2 linked regions of the Marinagarivorans cellulosilyticus genome follow. The protein of the gene in region 1 binds, or shares a complex with, the protein of each later gene. Links are inferred from orthologs where the notes say so. Each region holds a gene or a part of one and is shown on either strand. Other genes may lie near its edges.

The links.
Region 2: the proteins of accC (region 1) and accD are in contact, whole or in part, in a solved structure (PDB 8UXZ), measured with the Escherichia coli proteins. The link is inferred for Marinagarivorans cellulosilyticus from one-to-one orthologs.

Annotation. Positions count from the first base shown.
Region 1 is NZ_AP023086.1:674,615-690,421, forward strand. What follows is about bases 13,005-15,807. They hold accC (acetyl-CoA carboxylase biotin carboxylase subunit), read right to left. Parts: upstream 15,178-15,807; coding sequence 13,831-15,177; downstream 13,005-13,830. Other genes in these bases: prmA (50S ribosomal protein L11 methyltransferase), read right to left, coding at 13,005-13,700; accB (acetyl-CoA carboxylase biotin carboxyl carrier protein), read right to left, coding at 15,198-15,656; aroQ (type II 3-dehydroquinate dehydratase), read right to left, coding at 15,685-15,807. Also shown: MARGE09_RS02545 (hypothetical protein), read right to left, coding at 1-61; MARGE09_RS02550 (GTPase domain-containing protein), read right to left, coding at 66-1,034; MARGE09_RS02555 (hypothetical protein), read right to left, coding at 2,003-3,226; MARGE09_RS02560 (IS110 family RNA-guided transposase), read left to right, coding at 3,786-4,790; MARGE09_RS02565 (Dps family protein), read right to left, coding at 5,174-5,644; MARGE09_RS02570 (4'-phosphopantetheinyl transferase family protein), read right to left, coding at 5,769-6,473; purD (phosphoribosylamine--glycine ligase), read right to left, coding at 6,594-7,883; purH (bifunctional phosphoribosylaminoimidazolecarboxamide formyltransferase/IMP cyclohydrolase), read right to left, coding at 7,989-9,563; DNA-binding transcriptional regulator Fis, read right to left, coding at 9,654-10,004; tRNA dihydrouridine synthase DusB, read right to left, coding at 10,001-11,002; MARGE09_RS02595 (DUF3426 domain-containing protein), read right to left, coding at 11,431-12,780; more of prmA, read right to left, coding at 12,828-13,004. UniProt on the Escherichia coli protein: This protein is a component of the acetyl coenzyme A carboxylase complex; first, biotin carboxylase catalyzes the carboxylation of the carrier protein and then the transcarboxylase transfers the carboxyl group to form malonyl-CoA.
Region 2 is NZ_AP023086.1:2,550,316-2,555,100, reverse strand. The notes cover bases 1-2,858. They hold accD (acetyl-CoA carboxylase, carboxyltransferase subunit beta), read right to left. Parts: upstream 1,936-2,858; coding sequence 1,066-1,935; downstream 1-1,065. Other genes in these bases: trpB (tryptophan synthase subunit beta), read right to left, coding at 2,851-2,858; trpA (tryptophan synthase subunit alpha), read right to left, coding at 2,052-2,849; MARGE09_RS10355 (bifunctional folylpolyglutamate synthase/dihydrofolate synthase), read right to left, coding at 1-1,066. Also shown: more of trpB, read right to left, coding at 2,859-4,065; MARGE09_RS10335 (phosphoribosylanthranilate isomerase), read right to left, coding at 4,117-4,740.

The sequences.
Region 1 (15,807 bases):
CGCTCTCAAAATATTGATCCTCTATTGATTTTTCAGCTCTTATCGAATTTCGGCTTTTCATAATATTAAGCGCCTCGCCCAGCTCTTAGATCCTGCCTTAAAGTCAGCTTGGTATATTCCCAACGGTTTTTTTCTTTTTTTATTTCCTTCCTTTCTTTTAGAGATATGTACCTGTATTCAAAGCAATCTTTCTTTACTAGGCTCGTTTGATCTACAATTTTTCCGATGCGATTTATTGTGTTTCTATGATGGTTTATTGCAAAGTTTTTTATAGCTAAAGGTTTTCCTAGATCCAAAAAAAGATCGATCTGATTAATAATGATATATATTTTTTTTATGGATCTGCACTCATTAAACAGCAGTTCAAGGAGTGTGGAATTGAATGTGTCAAGTTGCTCGATGTATTGGTTGTCTAGGTTTTTCTTTTTGAGCTTTTCGCTGGCCGGCTTGTTAACTTTATATGCTTTCTCCTTTATCTCCGCTTTAGGCTCATAAAAAGATAGCACTAGAAATAGATCTGTCACTTTTTTATGATTTTCTAGTTCCTTTAGTTTTTTTATAAGTGTATTCGGTTTTTGCCCCTCGTAGTCTAGGGAGCTGCATTTAAACTCCTTTCCTTTAATTGATACATGAAACGTATATTTTTCATCTGGCTTTTCGGTGATTTCTGTGTCTCGGTATTCTCGGTCAGATAAGTAGTCAATAAAGCAGGTTTTTCCTGCTCCCCCTGTTCCAAAAACAACGTAAATAAACTCATTTTGTTCTGTTGTAGGCTGCACATTGGAATCGATTGTTTTTGGCTTTATACCATACAATTCTCCCAATACGCTTTTCAAACCTAAAGCGATTAAGAATGACACTAAAGTTATCAAAGTCAAAACAGGCGTTGTAATCCAGTTTTGGATGTAAGTAGCTATCTGAGGTACCTTGGCAGTAGTTAATTGATAGGCGAGTATTAAGAGAATCATTACTGCAATAGTGACAAAAATTGCTAAGACCAATCTATCTTTGTTTATGTCGTATTTCTCAAACATCCTTTCCCCTGTGCAGCTTGTAATTAGCCTGTGTGAAAATTCGATGCAGCCTTGCTAAGAGTCTAGCTTTTTCATTTTAAAATCTAATGCTCGGCATGAGTTTACAGCACTGAGCGTGATAGCACGGAGTGAAATAGGAATAGTCATATAAAAATGTCTCGCTCTCGGAGATTCGGCTTAGGTTGGGGCTATCATACGGCTCATCCCCCGCTTCGCGCTAAAGAAAGCCAAATACGAGCTACCCCAAAAGGTAAACGTCTCGCCAACCCCACCTTTTAAGCTTTGTTAAAACGCCAAGGCACAAGCTCATCCAGGCTGCAATTTTCCTTCGGCATCTGATTTAACAGATGCGGAACTAACAGGACACACTCTCTAAATTCTGGCCGTTTACATATAGAATTGGTGGATTGGACGGGCAGTTCCAGAGCATCCTGCTCCCGCTGCATTAGTGATTCCCTTCACGTCGCAGGCTAATGCGTGATGATGCCCAGCTCCATTGCATCTATGCAACCGCTGGATTAGTCAATCCTGCGCGTCAACGAGGCCATATCGTCTCAACTTTACCCTCGATTATCGATCGCCTAAGTATCGAGCCGGATAGCTGGTTAGAGCTGGCCCGCGCCGTCGAAAAGAACACTAAGACCTTTGTGGGGACCGGCGATCATATCGAGAGTGCCGCTCTCGCCATGGGTTACCAGCGGGCCCCTAATCGGCGGCGCCGCCAGTCGTTATTTGGCTGATCAGCCGCCTCACTTCCCTCTCACTTTTCTCACGCGGCTATGCTCAAAGCTGCTTGGATATATAGCTTGTTGTTCTATTGGTGAATTATTGATAACCAGCGATCATAAGATTGTGATCCTAAAGCCTTATCTGAAAAATGCTGTTTTCTCTGATACAAAAGGCGGGTAGTTTTAATTGTTTTTTAGAGTGAGTGTCCTCTTTGGTTCCAGCGATATGGTAACTCACTACTACTCTTTTGTGCTTTGTGGCCTTGACCTCATATATTCCCTGCATAAGTCAGAAGCTTCTTTTACAGAGCTTTCTGTCTTTTGTAGGGTTTGTTCTATTTTTGCCAAAACATTTTCCTGATCAGCGCTTTTGTCTTTTGAAGTTTGAGCTAATCGTTGCGCGTTTATTTCCGCTCTTTGTCGAGCAAGTCTTTCTGTTTCTCCTGTAATGAAAAGTATGCACGCGGGTAAAACCCTTTCTCGCTCTAATGCAGCTATAGCAATTTTTTCGACGCTTTCTGCCACTCTTTCTGTAGCTTCTTTGGACAGTTTACTAGCATCCGACTCTTGTTGAATGGTTCCTCCGCCTGAAGCAGATGTCGCAATAGTTTGGTGCACTGACTTAGTATCTTTAACCAGTTCGAGTTGAGCCTTTATCGACGTGATTTCGTCATTAACTAAGCCTAGTTTCACCTGCTCTTTTTCCAATGCTGTCGTCTTATCTGCAATAATCTGATTTATAGCTTCAAAGCTTTGCTCATCTTGGGGATCGCTCTCTTGAGCCATATCGCTCTTCGTTTTCTCGGCAGATGCCTTTTCCTTCTCTAATTGCGCAATTGCTACTTCCACTTTTGTTTGGTCTTTAATTTTTGTTTCTAAGGAAGCTTGGATGCTTTCCTCGAGTTCTGTTAAATCCTTAATATTTTGACTAACGCTGCCTGTTGTTGCTGTGTTTAAAGTAACGGCTGGTGCTCGCACAACACCCGTTAGCTGCTCTATCGATAGCAGTGCAATCATCACATCCTGATAACCGGAATGTAGAAGAAATGCTGTTGATTTATCGAGGGCATCATTACGCTCCAGCTCGCATATGCGATACATAGCATCGCGCATTAACTGGATGGACTGAGTTCGAAGACCAATGCTCGCAGCACTTTCGGCTGAGGAGCCAGATGTGTTGCCGGATATATCTGTGGGGTTGGAAATGTTTAGCCCGAAGGTACTGGCCAAGGCAGACATGGCATCTGGGCTTGGCTCTGAGCAAAAGCGCCCTACAGCATCTGAAATAGCTAATCGCTGTTTAGCATCAATACTAATAACCTTAGTTCCCATAGCTTCAGGTCTTTCAGAAGAACCATAGTCAAATTCATGATTTATCGATTTCCAATTAGCTGCACACCCGTGGAGAAAAGGCACTGAAAAGACGATAAAGATAGTTTTGAGTATTTCTAAAGCCAGCCTCATATAGCTATACCTATATTGGTAGATTTGACTATATCGTAAACACCGCAGTGTGTAGTGGTCAACCTATCTGGTCACGAGTTTAGAGTTTTTTTGTAAATATTTTCTTTTTTGACCGGTGTCAGTCCGTCATTGTGCTGGTGAGGTCTGACGCTATTGTAATAACGTAAAGATATAATTGTTAACGGCATGCTTCGTCCACAAGAAGTCGGGCCATCCTTTCTTTGGCATGCAGTCAGATTTTAAACTACGAAAGCAACATATTTCGGGACACCCAAAACTCACTCCATTTCCCAACTACAAGGCCACGTACTCGCTATAAAGCCGTCGGATATCAATTTCTCAGGCCCTTACGTGTCAGTAGCACGTGTGGAGCGACCAGCCCCAGCAAGGATGCGTGGGGGTAGACTTTGCACCTGCATAAGGATATGCAAGATTAGACTTTGCAGGAGATGTAATAAAGCGGCATCGCACTGTTTGAAATCGCAGGATCCATCCCTCATCTAAGTGGTAACTCAACAAAAAAGGTCGCCAGGGCGCCCTACACTTAAGCGAGGTTGATATGCATTACTGTGGAATTGATCTAGCAAGCAAATCAAGCAACATCTGCGTTATTGATCAGCAAGGCAAGGTATTACGCGAGCGGGTTATTGCAACAGAAGCGGCTGAGCTGAATGAGGCGCTGGCCGGTTTTGATGATCTAACGGTTATTATCGAGGCGAGTCCTTTAGCGGAAACAGCGGCAAGGGTCGTGGAAGATATCGGCAAAAAGCCAGTCATTATTGATGCTCGTGCGGCAAAGAATTTAATGAGTAGCATGAAAAAGACGGATCGACGAGATGCCAAAGCTTTAGCCGAAATTGGGCGAAGCGGTTGGTATACCGAGGTCCATAGAAAAAGTGCAAAGGCGCGGGAGCTGCGAAGTATATTGGGAGCAAGGCAAACGATACTAAAAACCAGCAAGATGATTCGGTCGTCCATCCAAGGGTTGCTGCGCTCACATGGAATTAAGGTCGGCCAAGTCAGTGAAGGACTTTTCGCTGAGCGGGTTTTGGCGCTATGTGAAGAATATGCGCCGGGTCTAAAAGCGTCACTCGCAGCAATGCTAGAGACTTGGGAAATTGCTGTTAAAAAAGCTAAAGCGCTCAAAAAAGCGGTTGATGGAATGGGACGAGATGATGCTGTTAGTCAGCGTTTACAGAGTATTCCTGGTATCGGACCTCTGATTAGCACGGCTTATCAGGCAACGATTGACGACCCTCACAGGTTTAATCGCGCGGAAGAGGTTGCGGACTATTTGGGCTTAGCACCACGAATATACCAATCAGGAGAAGTGGAGCGCCGAGGGCGGATCACGAAAGAAGGTGATGTTTTATTGCGGTGGCACCTTGTTGAGGGCGCTCACGTACTTTTAACACTCGGGCGAGATTGCGCGCTTAAGCGTTGGGGGCAATCCCTAGAAGAAAGAAAGGGGCCCGCGAAAGCAAAAGTGGCAGTCGCTCGTAAATTGGCAATATTAATGTGGAAGCTTTGGAAAAACGAAAAAACATTTATCGCATTCCCATAATTATTGACTCTTTTTAACGGCGGTGCCCAACCGTTAAGTTTGGAAAATGGGTTAATCAGGATGAAGTATCATCAAGCTCGGTCACGTAGACCACGACATGTGCTTGGGATTCGATCCCGTGCAGGAGATGATTGGCTACGTGCTCCGACTCCATCTTGTCGGCACCTTGAGTGACCACGAAGAGAAGCCTGAAGCTTGATGATATTCTTCCACTTAGTGAAATTGGTCTTGACTGTTAGGGCCGCTTTAGAGAAGCACAAAGTCGAGGAGCGCAAAGTCGTAGATGGCTTGAGCGTGCCGGAGAAATTGATATTCGACGGCGCTCAATAGGAGGAAACGGTTAGCTGCGGCAGGCACTCGTTTTTTAGCGAACTTGCACGCACTTAAGCACGTGTAGCGCGGAGCATCCAGGCTGTTTTTTCGTGGATGCGCATGCGGTCTGATACCAGTGCTGCGGTGGATTCATCGTCAGCGTCTTGCGCTGCTTTTAGTACTTGCCTGGCCGTGCGCACAACAACTTCGTGCCCTTGTGTCAGGATGTCGACCATGGCGCCAGCTGCGGGTATATCGTCGACTTCCTCAATAGAGCTAAGCTGAGCAAATGCCTTGTAGGTGCCTGGTGCAATCACACCTAAGGTGCGAATGCGTTCTGCAATATCATCTACCGCTATTGCTAATTCGGTGTAGTGCTCTTCAAACATTAAGTGCAGCTCGCGAAATTGCGGCCCAGTAACATTCCAGTGGAAGTTATGCGTTTGTAGATAAAGCGTGTACGAATCGGCGAGCAGATGTTTTAGGCCCTCGGCAATGGCTAGGCGGTTTTCTTCGCTGATTCCAATATTAATTGCTGTCATGTTAACCCTCTTCGTTAAGTGAATGGCACGATTTAATTATAGTAAAACCAAATTACAGATTTAAAACAAATAGATCTTTGCTATGGGGGTTATAGCGTGGCTTAACTTGTGATATTTAAGTTGATTATTGCTTGGCGTGAACTAAGCGGAAGTCGGGTTTTGGGGTGCCTATAAGCTTAGGTTCGAGTGCAATGCTTAAAAAAACATTGTCAAAACCCATCGGTTGATACCAGTATTCAAACCAAAGTGCATGGCGGCTGTGTTCCAAAGCGAGTGTTTGCGGCTGGCTAAGGTCCATCGCTTCTGCGTTTATGCGATCTAGCCCCGCGCTAATCCCTGTGCCTACGGTTTTCAGCGCGGCTTCTTTGAGTGTCCATATTTTATAAAACAGTTGTGTTTGGGCCGCGCCGCTCAGGCGATTGAGTGCTTGGCTTTCTTCTGGGGTGAAGTAGCGCTCGGCAATGCTGGTTAGGTCGCTCATTTTGCGTTGGGGGTGCTCGATATCCACACCAATATCGCCTTCGTCACTGATCGCGTAAGCCAGATACTCCCCCGAGTGCGTTAAATTAAATGCTGTGGGGTTGCCTTCTAAATAGAGTTTGCCATGTGAATGCTTTTTGAAAATGATAGATTCAACTGGCGTATTCAGGTGTTTTGCCAGTGCGTGCTTAAGGTAATAGCGGCCGTAAATGAATTCGTGTAAACGGCGCTCGGCCTTAATGTTGTTGGCGCTTAGGCTTTCTTCTGGGCTTAAGGCTGCTCGGGCAATATGGAGCGGGGTTTCAATAAGTAAGCTTGGGATGTGGAAAAGATGAATAAAGATTGGCATAGGAAACGGTTATTTAGCGAGAAGCGCGGAGCTTACCACAGGCCGTTGTTAGGGTAAGAAAAAAGCCCGCGAATCATTGATTACGCGGGCTTTTGTAGGCTAAGTAACGCTAGGGGTTGATTACTTTTGCTGTTCGCGCTCAATTGCGCGGTAGGCGATATCGTTGCGTTTATACACGTCTTTCCAGTCGATTTTATTGGCAACAGCGTAAGCATTTTGCTGAGCTTGCGTCACATTGACGCCAAGTGCCGTGGCGCATAATACGCGGCCGCCATTGGTTACAATATTGCCGTCTTTTAGGCTGGTGCCGGCATGGAAGACTTTAGTGGTGGCGGTTTCTAAACCGTCCAGGCCAGAGATCACATCGCCTTTATTGTAGCTGCCAGGGTAGCCGCCGGCGGCTAACACTACGCCAACTGCTGGGCGGTCGTCCCACTCGGTGGTTTTGCTGGCTAAGTCGCCAGCCAATGCAGCTTGGCAAATATCAACAAGATCAGATTGCAAGCGCATCATAATGGGCTGTGTTTCTGGGTCGCCAAAGCGGCAGTTGTACTCGATCACTTTGGGGTTGCCGGTGCTATCAATCATTAAGCCGGCGTACAAAAAGCCTACATAGGTGTTGCCCTCTGCGGCCATGCCATTGATGGTGGGCATAATGACCTGTTCCATAACGCGGTCGTACACTTCAGCGGTAACCACGGGGGCGGGCGAGTAGGCGCCCATGCCGCCGGTGTTCAAGCCGGTATCGCCGTCGCCTGCGCGCTTGTGGTCTTGGCTGGTGGCCATAGGCAATACGTTTTTGCCGTCGGCAATTACGATAAAGCTTGCTTCTTCACCCTCTAGAAACTCCTCAATCACCACACGACAGCCGGCATCGCCAAAAGCATTGCCACTGAGCATGTCTTTAACGGCGTCTTCGGCAGCGGCTAAATCCATCGCAACGATCACGCCTTTACCCGCGGCAAGGCCGTCGGCTTTAATCACGATAGGCGCGCCTTTTTCTTGCAAGTAAGCAAGGGCCGGTTCGACTTCGGTGAATTTCTCGTATTCGGCGGTTGGGATGTTGTGGCGGGCTAAAAAGTCTTTGGTGAAGGCTTTGGAACCCTCTAGCTGGGCTGCACCCTTGCTGGGGCCAAAGCAGGCTAAATCGCGTGCTTGAAAGAAGTCTACAACACCATCAACAAGCGGGACTTCTGGGCCAACAATACTGAGCGCAACGTTATTTTCTTGTGCGAAGGTGGCGAGTTTTTCAAATTCTAAAACGTCGATCTCAACGTTTTTTAATTTACCGTCGCCTTCGGTGCCGGCGTTACCTGGCGCTAGAAAAACAGTTTCTACGGCTGGGTTTTGTGCGGCTTTCCATGCTAAAGCATGCTCGCGGCCACCGCCGCCGATAATAAGTATATTCATTGATAAATTACCTTATTGGGTAATTGAAAACTGTGGGAGTTGAGGTGCAGCGAATGCGTAGGGTAATCGTTGGAATACTCCAATGATTACCCTACGGCGTATTGCTTAGTGGCGGAAGTGGCGCATGCCAGTAAACACCATGGCAATACCGGCTTCGTCGGCGGCGGCAATGACTTCTTCGTCGCGCATAGAACCACCTGGTTGAATCACAGCTTTAATGCCTGCTGCCGCTGCGTTATCTAAACCATCGCGGAAGGGGAAGAAGGCATCACTTGCCATAACCGAGCCCGGTACTTCAAGGCCTGCATGTTCAGCTTTAATGCCGGCAATGCGCGCTGAATTAACGCGGCTCATTTGGCCTGCGCCTACACCAATGGTGCGGCCGCCTTTGGCGTAAACAATCGCGTTGGATTTTACCATTTTGGCTGTTTTCCAAGCGAAGAGTAAATCGCTAAGCTCGTCTTCGGTAGGCTGGCGCTTAGTGACGACTTTCAAATCGTCTAGGCCAATCATGCCGTTGTCGCGGTCTTGTACTAACAGGCCACCGTTAACGCGTTTGTAATCTAGCCCAGTTGCAGGCGTGCCTTGCCATTCGCCGGTCACTAATAAGCGAACATTTTTCTTCGCGGTAACGGCTTCTATTGCGGCGGTACTGGCGCTGGGCGCGATAATCACTTCGACGAATTGGCGGGCAACGATGGCTTCGGCGGTGGCGGCATCTAATTCGCGGTTGAAGGCAATAATGCCGCCAAAGGCGGATTCTGTGTCGGTTTCAAAGGCCTTGTCGTAGGCACTTAAAATATCTTCATCAACGGCTACGCCACAGGGGTTGGCGTGCTTAACAATGACGCAAGCCGGCTGGTCAAATTGCTTAACGGTTTCCAGTGCGGCATCGGTATCGGCGATGTTGTTGTAGCTTAGCTCTTTACCCTGCAATTGTGTTGCGGTGGCAATAGAACCTTGTGCTGGGTTTTTCTCGACGTAAAAAGCGGCTTTTTGGTGCGGGTTCTCGCCGTAGCGCATTTCTTGCGTTTTGATGAACTGGCTGTTGAAGGTGCGGCTAAAGTCTTCGCTGCCACCTTCCACTAAACGGCCAAAGTAGTTGGCAATGGCGCCGTCGTAGCTGGCGGTATGCTCGTAAGCTTCAATGGCTAAGTTAAAGCGGGTTTTGTAGCTAATGCCGCCTTCGGCTTCAATTTCGGCCAAGATGGTTTGGTAGCGGCTGGCGTTAACCACGATGGTGACATCGTTATGGTTTTTGGCTGCTGCACGAACCATAGTTGGGCCGCCGATATCGATGTTTTCGATGGCATCTTCTAGGCTGCAATCGGGGTTGGCGACGGTATTTTCAAACGGATAAAGGTTAACCACTACAAGGTCGATGGGCTTAATGCCATGGTCTGCCATAACGGCTTCGTCTACACCGCGGCGGGCTAAAATGCCACCGTGGACTTTAGGGTGCAGGGTTTTTACGCGGCCGGCCATCATTTCGGGGAAGCCGGTGTAATCAGACACTTCGGTAACGGCGATGTTGCTGTCTTTTAACAGCTTGTAGGTGCCGCCGGTAGACAGTAGTTCTACGCCTTTTGCGGCAAGGGCTTGGGCAAATTCGACGATGCCGGTTTTATCAGAAACGCTGATAAGTGCACGGCTCACTGCAACATTTTGTGAATGTGGCATGGTGGTGATGTCCTCAGACTTTTTAACAAATTAAAAAAACGACAACGCCTTGCTAACCGGTAGATTAGCAAGGCGTTTGGAAGGGCTGTTTTACAGTAAACCGTATTGCTTCAGTTTTTTGCGCAGGGTACCGCGGTTTAAGCCAAGTACGTGCGCCGCTTTGGTTTGGTTGTGGCGGCAGTACTTCATTACAACTTCAAGTAAGGGGGCTTCTACTTCTGATAACACCATATCGTAGACTTCGGTAACTTCTTGGCCTTCCAGATTCTGGAAGTAATTAGTAACCGCTTGTTCTACGTAATCGCGCAAAGATTGCGCTTGGCCCACTTGCTGGCGTTGCTCAGGTTGCGAAAACTGAGGCACTGGCGCGCTGGGAGCTGCGACAGCTGCGGTGGTGGGTTCTTGATGACGTTCAGTGATAAAAGGTTCGGCTGAATTCATGCGGCTTCTTCCTCTAATGGTAAGTGCTCGGTAAAAAGTGTGCGTACGAGCTTTAATTGTTCTTGGGGTAAGAGCAACGGGTTAAATTGACGACGCGCGGCCTTTACGGCTTCTTGTGTCGGCAGGTGCTTGTCCATGTACCAGGCAAAGTGTTTACGCGCAATGCGCACACCATGCTCCTGGCCATAGAAGTTATACATGGCGTTAAGGTGCTTAAGTAGCGTTTGAGCGACCTCGGCCAAGTGGGGTTGTTGCGCTTTTTCGCCAGTGGCCAAAAAGGCATTAATTTGTTGGAAAAGCCACGGGTTACCTTGGGTTGCGCGGCCAATCATTACCGCTGCTGCGCCGGTTTGTTCGAGTACTTGCTGGGCTTTTTCTGGGCTATTGATGTCGCCGTTGGCGATAACAGGAAGGTCGGTTTCGGTAACGACTGCCGCAATGGTGCTGTACTCGGCTTCGCCGTTAAAGCGGCAAGCTCGGGTTCGGCCGTGTACTGTTAGCAGCTGAATACCTGCATCTTGGGCGATGCGGGCAATGCGGCAGGCATTTTTGTTGTTGGTATCCCAGCCTGTGCGAATTTTTAGCGTAACGGGAACAAGGCTAGCTTCTACCACCGCTTGCAGTATGTCATTTACCAAGCCTTCGTCTTGCAGTAACGCAGAACCTGCGGCTTTGTTACAGACTTTTTTAGCGGGGCAGCCCATGTTGATATCGACAATATGAGCGCCAGCATCAACGCAAGCTTTGGCTGCTTCAGCCATTTGGGTTGGCTCGCTGCCGGCAATTTGTACGCTGCGCAGGCCGTTTTCGCCATCACTTTTCAGGCGGTTTTGTGATTTACGGCTTTGCCATAGGTGGGTTTGAGAGGTCACCATTTCACTCACTGCCAGCGCTGCGCCTTGTGTTCTGCACAAGTTGCGAAAGGGCTGGTCAGAAATGCCTGCCATGGGCGCAAGTACCGCGCGACCCTCGATGGCGTATGGCCCAATGTGAAACAAATTGATCCCCCTAGGATACATCTGGCAAGCTTTAGCGCTTGTTGGGCACGGTTATGGGTGCCGGTATATCTTAAGCCTAACAATGTAAGCGTTATATGTTCGTGCTCTTTGTGTTTGAGCTTTTCCTCCGGTGCGGAGGCCTAATGAGGCTTGCTAATGCAGTGGTTCTTTCGCTAAAACAGCGCGTTATGCAGCTGGATTTGGGGAAGCCATTAATGCTTAGTGCGGGCTGGAAGTCCGCCTCAAAAAAGGGCGGCCATCATACCTCTACAGCCTTATTTTCAAAAGTATAATTTGACCAAATTGACTAAAAAATAGCTAATCTTTACTGACTTTTTGTCGCCAGAGTGGAAGCCGTTTCACACGCTTGTCATTTTCTGCTCTGCTTGGTGAAACTTTGTCTTGCTGTGTTCGCTTTTTGTCTAGTGCTACTCGTCGATAACTATTTTATAACTCACGGCACCTTTACCTGGGTCGACCAGCTCAAGCGAAAGGTGGATTGCTTTTAGCGAGGGCATCATAGAGGCGCCGGTTAAATCACCGCCTAAGTATTCGTTGGGCTCGAATGCTCGGCTTGCCACCACCTTGTTTTTAATATTGCTGAATATTAAAACGAGCTTTGGAAAGGGTTGCTCGTAAAGGGCGTGGTTTTGTATCACCACATCAACCAGTAGTGCGCCTTCTGTGCTGGGGTGGGTGCGAACCAAAAGGTTGGTTGTGCGTATTTTTCGCAAGTTTTTACGAATAGGTAGCTCGCAGCCAAGGTGTTCGCAGGCGATCGCGTAATACTGGCGATAGGGGTCTTTGATGCTGAGCTCATCAAATTTGAGCCAGGCAATTTGAGCTGCCAGCGCAGCACCAGCGCACATTGCCAGTACAAGCCAAATTATGCGGCTCAACCAGACTGGGCGCTTGGCGGTATATTGAAGTTCTACGGCCTCAACCTCGATGGCGTCGACTAAAGTTCTTGGTGCTTGAGGGCCTGCGTCACTTGCTTGCTTGGCGGCATCGAGTTCTTGTTGCAGCTCGGCGAAATCTTTTTCGGCAATTTCGACTTCGGGTTCAGGCTCTTCCGCTTTTGAGGCCGCATATTCTTCAGCTTTTTTAGCGGCAGCTGTAGGTTCTTCGCTGGCGGCTTGCTCTTTATTGGTTGGAGAGCCTTCACTTTCTTTATCGCTAACGGCGGTATTGCTAGGAGCTGTTTCGTCCAGCAATGCAGACCTAGCCACGGAAGCGTCTTTTTGTTCGTTATGTGTTGGTTGTAAGTGTTCTGACTTCTGGTTTGCTTTGTTAGGCTCTGCCTGGGGTGCTTGCTCTGGTTCTGGTTCTGGTTCTGGCTCGCTAGGCGTGATGCTTTCGGTTGGTGGCTCTTCTGGTGTAGTTTCGCTGGCAGGCTTTTTGTTTAAGCCTAGCTGCGACGGGTTATGTCCTTCGTCTTCTAATAATTGTAGCGCCCAACTTTCGTCATCATCGACTTCAGTCGCAGATTGCTCTTCGACTTTTTCAAGAATACTTTTAACGCGCTCAGTTGACGGGTCGACTTCGGGGGGGGCGTCTCGCAACTCATCTAGCTCGAGATCATCGCTGATGAGTAAGTCATCATCGTCGTCCAGTAGTGCTCTAGAGGATTTTTGTAGGCTATTTGTTAGGTTTTCGCGCCCGTTAAACACATTAAGGCAGGAACCACAGCGTACTGCACCGTTAGCGGTGTTGAGGTGCGCGTCTGTTACGTTAAACGCAGTAGAGCACTTGGGGCAGCGGGTTATCAAGCTTGTCATATGTTTTTGTTATAGCTCGGTTGCGAAAAGGGCAAAACGGTTATTGTCTATGCGTGCTTGGTTGCGGTCAAGCGAACCCATTCCTCTTTTTTCGCTACCGGGTCAAAGTCAAAAAACGGTGCGTAGGCGGCCTGTACAGCTTCGGCTTGTGTCGCAAGAATGCCAGATAAGCATAGCTTACCGCCGGGTTTTACCAAGGGTGTTAGTGTTGGCGCTAGCTCGACAAGGGGGCCGGCCAGTATGTTAGCGACCATAACATCAACGGGGCTATTTGAGCATTTATCCGGGAACACAACGGGGAAGCGTTCTGCGGCAATAGCATTGCGTTGGGCGTTATCTTGCGTGGCGAGTAGGGCTTGCGGGTCGATATCGACACCTAGTACCTGTTTGGCGCCCAGTAATATTGCCCCAATGCCTAAAATGCCAGAGCCGCAGCCGTAGTCGATAATGTCTTTATCGGTTAGAGCTTGAGTCGCTAGCCACTGTAGGCATAAGAAAGTTGTGGGGTGCGTGCCGGTGCCAAACGCTAGGCCAGGGTCCAGCAGTAGGTTAACGGCCTCGGGGTTGGGGGGCGCTATCCAGCTGGGGCAAATCCAAAAGTTATCGCCGCATTGAATGGGGTTGTAATGCTGCATCCATTCGCGCTCCCAGTCTTTGTCTTCAACGATATGCCACTTGAAGTTTGCTTTCGTCGGCAGTTGTAGTTGTGAATCGATGGTGGATGTATCGACTTCGGCTTCGAATAGTCCAGTGACACGGGTTTCTGACCACAGAGGCGTTTCCCCTAATGCCGGCTCAAAAATGGGTTGGTCGGCGTTATCTTGCAATGTTACCGACAGCGCACCGACCTCCATGAGTTGATCCTCGATGAGCGGCGCATCTTCGCGGTTAGTATTGATGTGGATCTCAAGCCAAGGCATGTCGTGTCTCTGATTTTGGTATTTGCAGGGCATTGCTAGCAGCGCGTAAAAACAAAAACACCCAAGCTTGCCGGCCCGCATATTATTAACAGCGGGTTTTTTAAGCTTGGGTGCTAGCGTGGTTTTGGGCTTACTTTAGCTGCAATTTCTTTTCGAGGTAGTGAATATTTACACCACCTTCGCCAAATGCACCATCGCGAACAAGGTCGTTCTGTAGTGGGATATTGGTTTTGATGCCGTCGATAATCAATTCGTCGAGCGCAACGCGCATACGCGTTAAGGCTGCAGAGCGATCGCGTGCATGGGTGATCACCTTAGCGATCATAGAATCGTAGTAAGGCGGCACTTTGTAGCCTGAGTAAATGTGTGAGTCTACTCGTACACCTAACCCGCCAGGAGCATGAAATGCGCTAATGGTTCCTGGGCTTGGCATGAAGGTGTCTGGGTCTTCGGCGTTAATGCGACACTCAAATGCGTGCCCGCGAACCTGTACGTCATCTTGAGTGATGCTAAGTGGCAGCCCAGAGCAAACGCGAACTTGCTCTTTGATAAGATCGATACCGGTAATCATTTCGGTAACGGGGTGCTCAACCTGAATACGGGTATTCATCTCGATAAAGTAGTAGCTACCGTCTTCGTATAAAAACTCGAAGGTACCGGCGCCACGGTAACCGATATCAATACAGGCTTTTACGCAAGAGGCAAAAACGGCCTGGCGAGCTTCTTCGTCAAGGTGCGGTGCGGGGGCTTCTTCCAATACTTTTTGATGGCGGCGCTGCAGTGAGCAGTCGCGATCGTAAAGGTGAACGGCGTTGCCTTGCCCATCAGACATAACTTGAACTTCGACGTGGCGTGGGTTTTGGAGGAATTTCTCCATATATACTGTGCCGTCACCAAAGCAAGATTGTGCTTCAGAGCGCGTTAAGTTAATAGAATTGATAAGCGCCGCTTCGGTATGAACGACGCGCATGCCACGACCACCACCGCCGGCTGCCGCTTTAATAATAATCGGGTAGCCAATGCGCGCGGCGATATCTAGGCAGCGCTGTGGGTCGTTTTCGGGAAGTGCGCCGTCGGAACCCGGTACTGTGGGGACGCCTGCCTTCTTCATAGCTTCAATGGCGCACACCTTATCGCCCATTAAGCGAATGGTGTCGGCATCTGGGCCTATGAACGTGAAGCCACTTTTATGGACCTGTTCTGCAAAGTCAGCGTTCTCCGCGAGGAAGCCGTAGCCTGGGTGAACGGCTACAGAGTCGGTAATTTCCATTGCGCTGATAATCGCTGGAATATTTAAGTAACTATTTGTGGAGGCGTTGGGGCCAATGCAAACAGACTCGTCAGCAAGTTTAACGTGCATCAAGTCTTTGTCGGCTTGTGAATAAACCGCGACGGTTTTAATGCCGAGCTCTTTGCAGGCGCGTAATACGCGCAGTGCAATTTCACCGCGATTGGCTATGAGAACCTTGTCAAACAACATGGGTATTCCTCAGTGGCTTAGGCGATGATAACGAGGGGCTGGTCGAACTCAACTGGCTCGCCATCTTTAACCAAAATTTCTTCGATTACGCCGGCTTTATCGGCTTCGATTTGGTTCATCATTTTCATGGCTTCAACAATACAAATAACATCACCAACTTTAACGGTTTGGCCTACGCTAACAAAATTGTCGGCGCCTGGGCTGGATGCGCCATAAAAAGTGCCAACCATTGGCGACTTAACGGCGTGGCCAGTTGGCGCTGCAGGTGCAGCGGCCGGCGCGGCAGTAGGAGCGGCTGCGGCGGGCGCTGGAGCTGGCGCAGCGGGTGCGGGTTGCGCATACGCTTGCATGGGCACCATTTGGTTGCGAGAGCCACGGCTAATGCGTACTGACTCTTCGCCTTCGCTAATTTCTAGCTCTTCAATATTGGATTCTTCAAGTAGCTCTATTAGCTTTTTGATTTTACGAATATCCATGATGACCTCTTCTTTTGGGATCAATAAATTAAGTGTTTGCACCGAGCGCATCAAATGCCGCGATCAGTGCGAGTGTGTAACTGGTGGCTCCGAAGCCGCAAATAACGCCCTTAGCAATATCGGATAAATACGAATGCTGCCTAAACGGTTC
Region 2 (4,785 bases), 1.9 Mb from region 1 along the record:
GTTGCGCTGCCCGAGGGTTGTCTGCAAGAAGTACACAATGCCAGTGGCTCACCCACGGTATTAAAGGGGCCAATACACCATTTAAGTCTTTATCTGCCATAACAGCGACAATGGCAGGCATTGGCTTGAAGCTACGCCGCTTTAACTCGGCGGCTAACAGCTCTGCTGCCGCGGGGTTGTGCGCAACATCCAGCAGCAAAGATACATCTCCAACCGGTAATAACTGCATTCGCCCAGTTAACTGCACAGCCTCAATAGCTTTCACAAGCTGGGCTTGGGGTAAACACCCTTCCAACTCGCACACCTGTATAGCCGCTGCAACACTCGGCAATGGCAAACGCACTTCGGCAGCACTGAGTTTTAAACCTGCGCTTGTCCACAGCGTATTATCTTTAACACCAAAATCTTTGCCCCACCACAACGCAGGGCACCCTAGCTGCTCAACCTGGTTGCGCACAGATTCTGGCGGAGCACTATCGGCACAAATCAAGGGAGCATCAGCGCGGCAAATGCCGGCTTTTTCCGCCCCTATAACTTCGCGGGTAGATCCTAACCAAGCCTCGTGATCTATAGCGACCGATGTAATTACTGCGACACTAGGCGCAACAATATTGACGGCATCCAAGCGCCCACCTAAACCAACCTCTAATAACCAGTAGTCCAGCGGCTCGCGATTAAATATGTCCATCGCGGCCAAGGTGCCAAACTCAAAATACGTTAGAGAAATATCACCACGGGCCTCGTCTATGCGAGCAAAGGTATCGCATAGCTGTGCATCGCTAACAGGCTGGCCCTGCAAGCGAACGCGTTCGTTGTAGCGTATAAAGTGCGGAGAAGTATAGGCCCCAAAGCGCTTACCGGCAGCACTTAACAATGCCTCAAGCGTAGCAACACAGCTACCCTTACCGTTAGTGCCCGCGACAGTAATAACCCGGGCTTTAGGCGAAAGCACACCTAAACGCTCCGCCACTATACGAACACGCTCTAAACCTAAATCGATGGCCGACGGGTGGTGGCTTTCTTGCCAAGCCAACCACTCAGCGAGCGTATTAAAACGTGCTGTCATTAGGCGGCAGGTTGCTCTTGGTTTGTCATTTTCGCTAATAGGCGCGCTAATGTGTCACGCATTTCACTGCGGTGAATAATCATATCGATAGCACCGTGCTCTAACAAAAACTCTGCACGCTGAAACCCTTTAGGTAATTTTTGACGAATCGTTTGCTCAATAATATTAGGGCCAGCAAAACCAGCGCGTGAACCTGGCTCTGCCGCGTTAATATCACCTAACAACGCCAAACTAGCAGAAACGCCACCATAAACAGGGTCTGTCATTACCGAGATGTAAGGCACGCCTTGCTGCTTCATGCGCTCTATCACTGCACTGGTTTTTGCCATCTGCATCAAAGAAATTAAAGCTTCCTGCATACGGGCACCGCCGGTAGCCGGAAAACACACCAAGGGAATGCCCTCTTCCAACGCGCGGTTCGCAGCGCGGGTAAAACGCTCGCCCACAACATAGCCCATCGAACCACCGTGAAAATCAAACTCAAACGCTACAGCAACAACGGGCATACCTTTTAACTGTCCGCGCATCGCGATTAAGGCATCTTTTTCGCCAGTTTTTTTCTGCGCTGTACTTAAGCGGTCTTTGTATTTTTTCACGTCTTTAAATTTAAGACGATCAACGGGTAAAACGTCTGTTGCAAGCTCTTCTCGTTCGCCACTGTCTAAAAATAAATCCAAGCGCTTGCGAGCACCTATACGCATATGGTGGTCGCATTTAGGACACACACCTAAATTTTTCTCTAATTCGGGGCGATACAAAACAGCAGCGCATTTTTTACAGTTTTGCCACAAGCCTTCAGGAATGTTGCTTGCGCTTTTTCGCTCATCTGAGCGGACAACTTTGGGGACAATTTTATCAAACCAACTCATTCTACTTGCCTCTTGCTTCCCCTGTGGGGCCTGCGTTTACTGTGTATCGATTTTAGCGCCGCTGTGATTTAAGCGCGCATACTTAGTCGTATATTTAGCCGTGAATTTTGCAACGTCTAAACATCTAAACCTTGTCGAATTTCACTGACTTTTTCGCCCACGCGCTGTGCAATTTCTTCTGCAGAGCCTTCAGCCATTAGTGCCACCAACGCACTACCCACTACGGCGCCATCAGCACTTTGGCTAGCCGCTTTGGCGCTAGCACCATCTTTAATACCAAAGCCCACCATCACAGGTAAACCCGTAGTGCTTCGTATAGCTGCGACTTTTTGCGCTACAGAATCCACATCCAAATGACCAGCTCCGGTAACCCCTTTTAAGGACACATAATAAATAAAGCCTGTTGCAGACGCGGTGATGTGCGCAATGCGCTCGTCAGCAGTAGTTGGGGCGACAAGGAAAATATTTTGAATACCTACCGCTTTAAGCTCAACATCTAAATCGGAAGATTCTTCTGGCGGTAAGTCCACGGTTAATAAACCATCAACACCTGCGGCGGCGGCTTTTTTAGCAAAATTCGCATAGCCCATGCGCTCAACAGGGTTGGCGTAACCCATCAGCACTATAGGCGTTGTGGTATTGGTCTTGCGGAATTGCGCAATAATATCCAACGTGCTTGTTAAGCTAATGCCATGAACTAATGCTCTTTCATGGGCGCGCTGAATAGTTGGGCCTTCTGCCATAGGGTCCGAAAAAGGCACACCCACCTCGATAATATCAGCACCGTTTGCAACCATGCTGTGCAAGCTTAGCAATGTTGTATCGGGCGTAGGGTCGCCATTTACAATATAGGTGACTAGTGCTTTTCGGCCTTCGGTTTTTAGTGCATCCAAAGTTGTTGTTATTCGATTCATCTTAAACCTTAATTCCATCAATTTCGGCAACGGTCAGAATATCTTTATCACCACGCCCAGAAAGGTTAACAATAATAATGTCGTCTTTGCTCAGTTCGCCGGCGAGCTTTTCGGCATAAGCAATAGCGTGTGACGATTCCAGTGCAGGCATAATGCCCTCTACCCGCGTTAGGCTGCGAAAACCGTTCATGGCTTCATCATCGTTAATGGGAACATAGCTTACGCGCCCCACATCTTTTAACCATGCGTGCTCTGGGCCCACGCCTGGGTAATCTAAGCCTGCCGATATTGAGTGAGTTTCAATAATTTGGCCGTTTTCGTCTTCCATTAAATAGGTGCGGTTACCGTGCAAAACTCCCGGCACGCCATCGTTTAACGGGGCTGCATGCTTACCCGTTTCAACGCCGTGACCACCAGCTTCTACGCCATACATTGCAACGTCTTTATCATTCAAAAACGGGTGAAATAAACCAATAGCATTAGAGCCACCACCCACACAAGCAACTAAGGCATTCGGTAAACGCCCCGTTTGCGCTAGGCATTGCTGACGGGCCTCGCGCCCAATAACGCATTGAAAGTCACGCACTAACTGCGGGTATGGGTGTGGCCCCGCAGCAGTACCGATAATATAAAAGGTATCGTCAACATTCGTAACCCAGTCGCGCATGGCTTCATTCATGGCGTCTTTTAAGGTTTTAGAGCCAGACTCAACCGGCACCACAGTGGCACCTAAAAGTTTCATACGATAAACATTAAGAGACTGACGCTTAACATCCTCTGCCCCCATGTACACCACGCACTCCAAACCTAAACGTGCTGCTACCGTCGCTGTTGCCACCCCGTGCTGGCCAGCACCGGTTTCGGCAATAACGCGCTTTTTGCCCGAATGCTTTGCCAACAACGCTTGCCCAATGGTGTTATTAACCTTGTGCGCACCCGTGTGATTAAGGTCTTCACGCTTTAAAAACAGTTGCGCACCACCAATTTTTTTTGTCCAACGCTCAGCAAAATATAACGGCGACGGACGCCCAACGTAATGAGCCAAGTCATGATCGAATTCTCGGCAGAACTCCTCGTCATCCTTTAAGCGGTTATACATTTCGCTAAGCTCGTCTAGAGCATGGATCAACGTTTCAGAAACAAAACGCCCGCCAAACTGACCGAAGTGGCCCTTCGCATCAGGCAGCTGATTAAAATCTGTGGGTTGCTCAATAATACTCACGGTATCCCTCAATTGGGTGTGCTTAGGGTGCAAAGCACACAATATTTAGTTAGCGACATTCGCCATAAATTGTTTGATTAGGCTTTCGTCTTTTTTGCCGGGGCTGGCTTCTACACCGCCGCTCACATCGACTGCCCAAGGCGCGACACTCGCAATCGCATCAGCCACATTCGCAGGGGCCAAGCCGCCCGCCAATATCAACGGCTTTACAATATCCCGAGGAATAGCGTTCCAATCGAACGTTTCCCCCGTCCCGCCAGGCACCCCTTTACGGTATGCATCCAGCAGTATGCCTCGCGCACCAACATATTGATTGGCAAGCCCTGCAATATCGGTTTCGGGTTTCATACGTAGCGCTTTAATATATGGACGGGCGTAACGCTCGCAAGTTTCAGGCGTTTCATCACCGTGAAACTGCAGTAAATTTAATGGCACTTCTCGCAATACTTGCTCTATGTACTTAGGATCTGGATTTACAAAAAGACCCACTACCGATACAAATGGCCCGGCCGCCTGCGCAATGTCGCGCGCAACCGCTAGGTCAGCCACATAACGCGGACTTGGCGGGTAAAACACAATCCCTAACGCCTGCGCTCCTGCATCACAAACCACTTGCGCATCGGCAACCGAGGTAATACCGCAGATTTTCACTCGTACTGTGCGCGCCATGGTTAAACCACCTTCACCTAAAAGGGGCGCAATATTACCAGATTT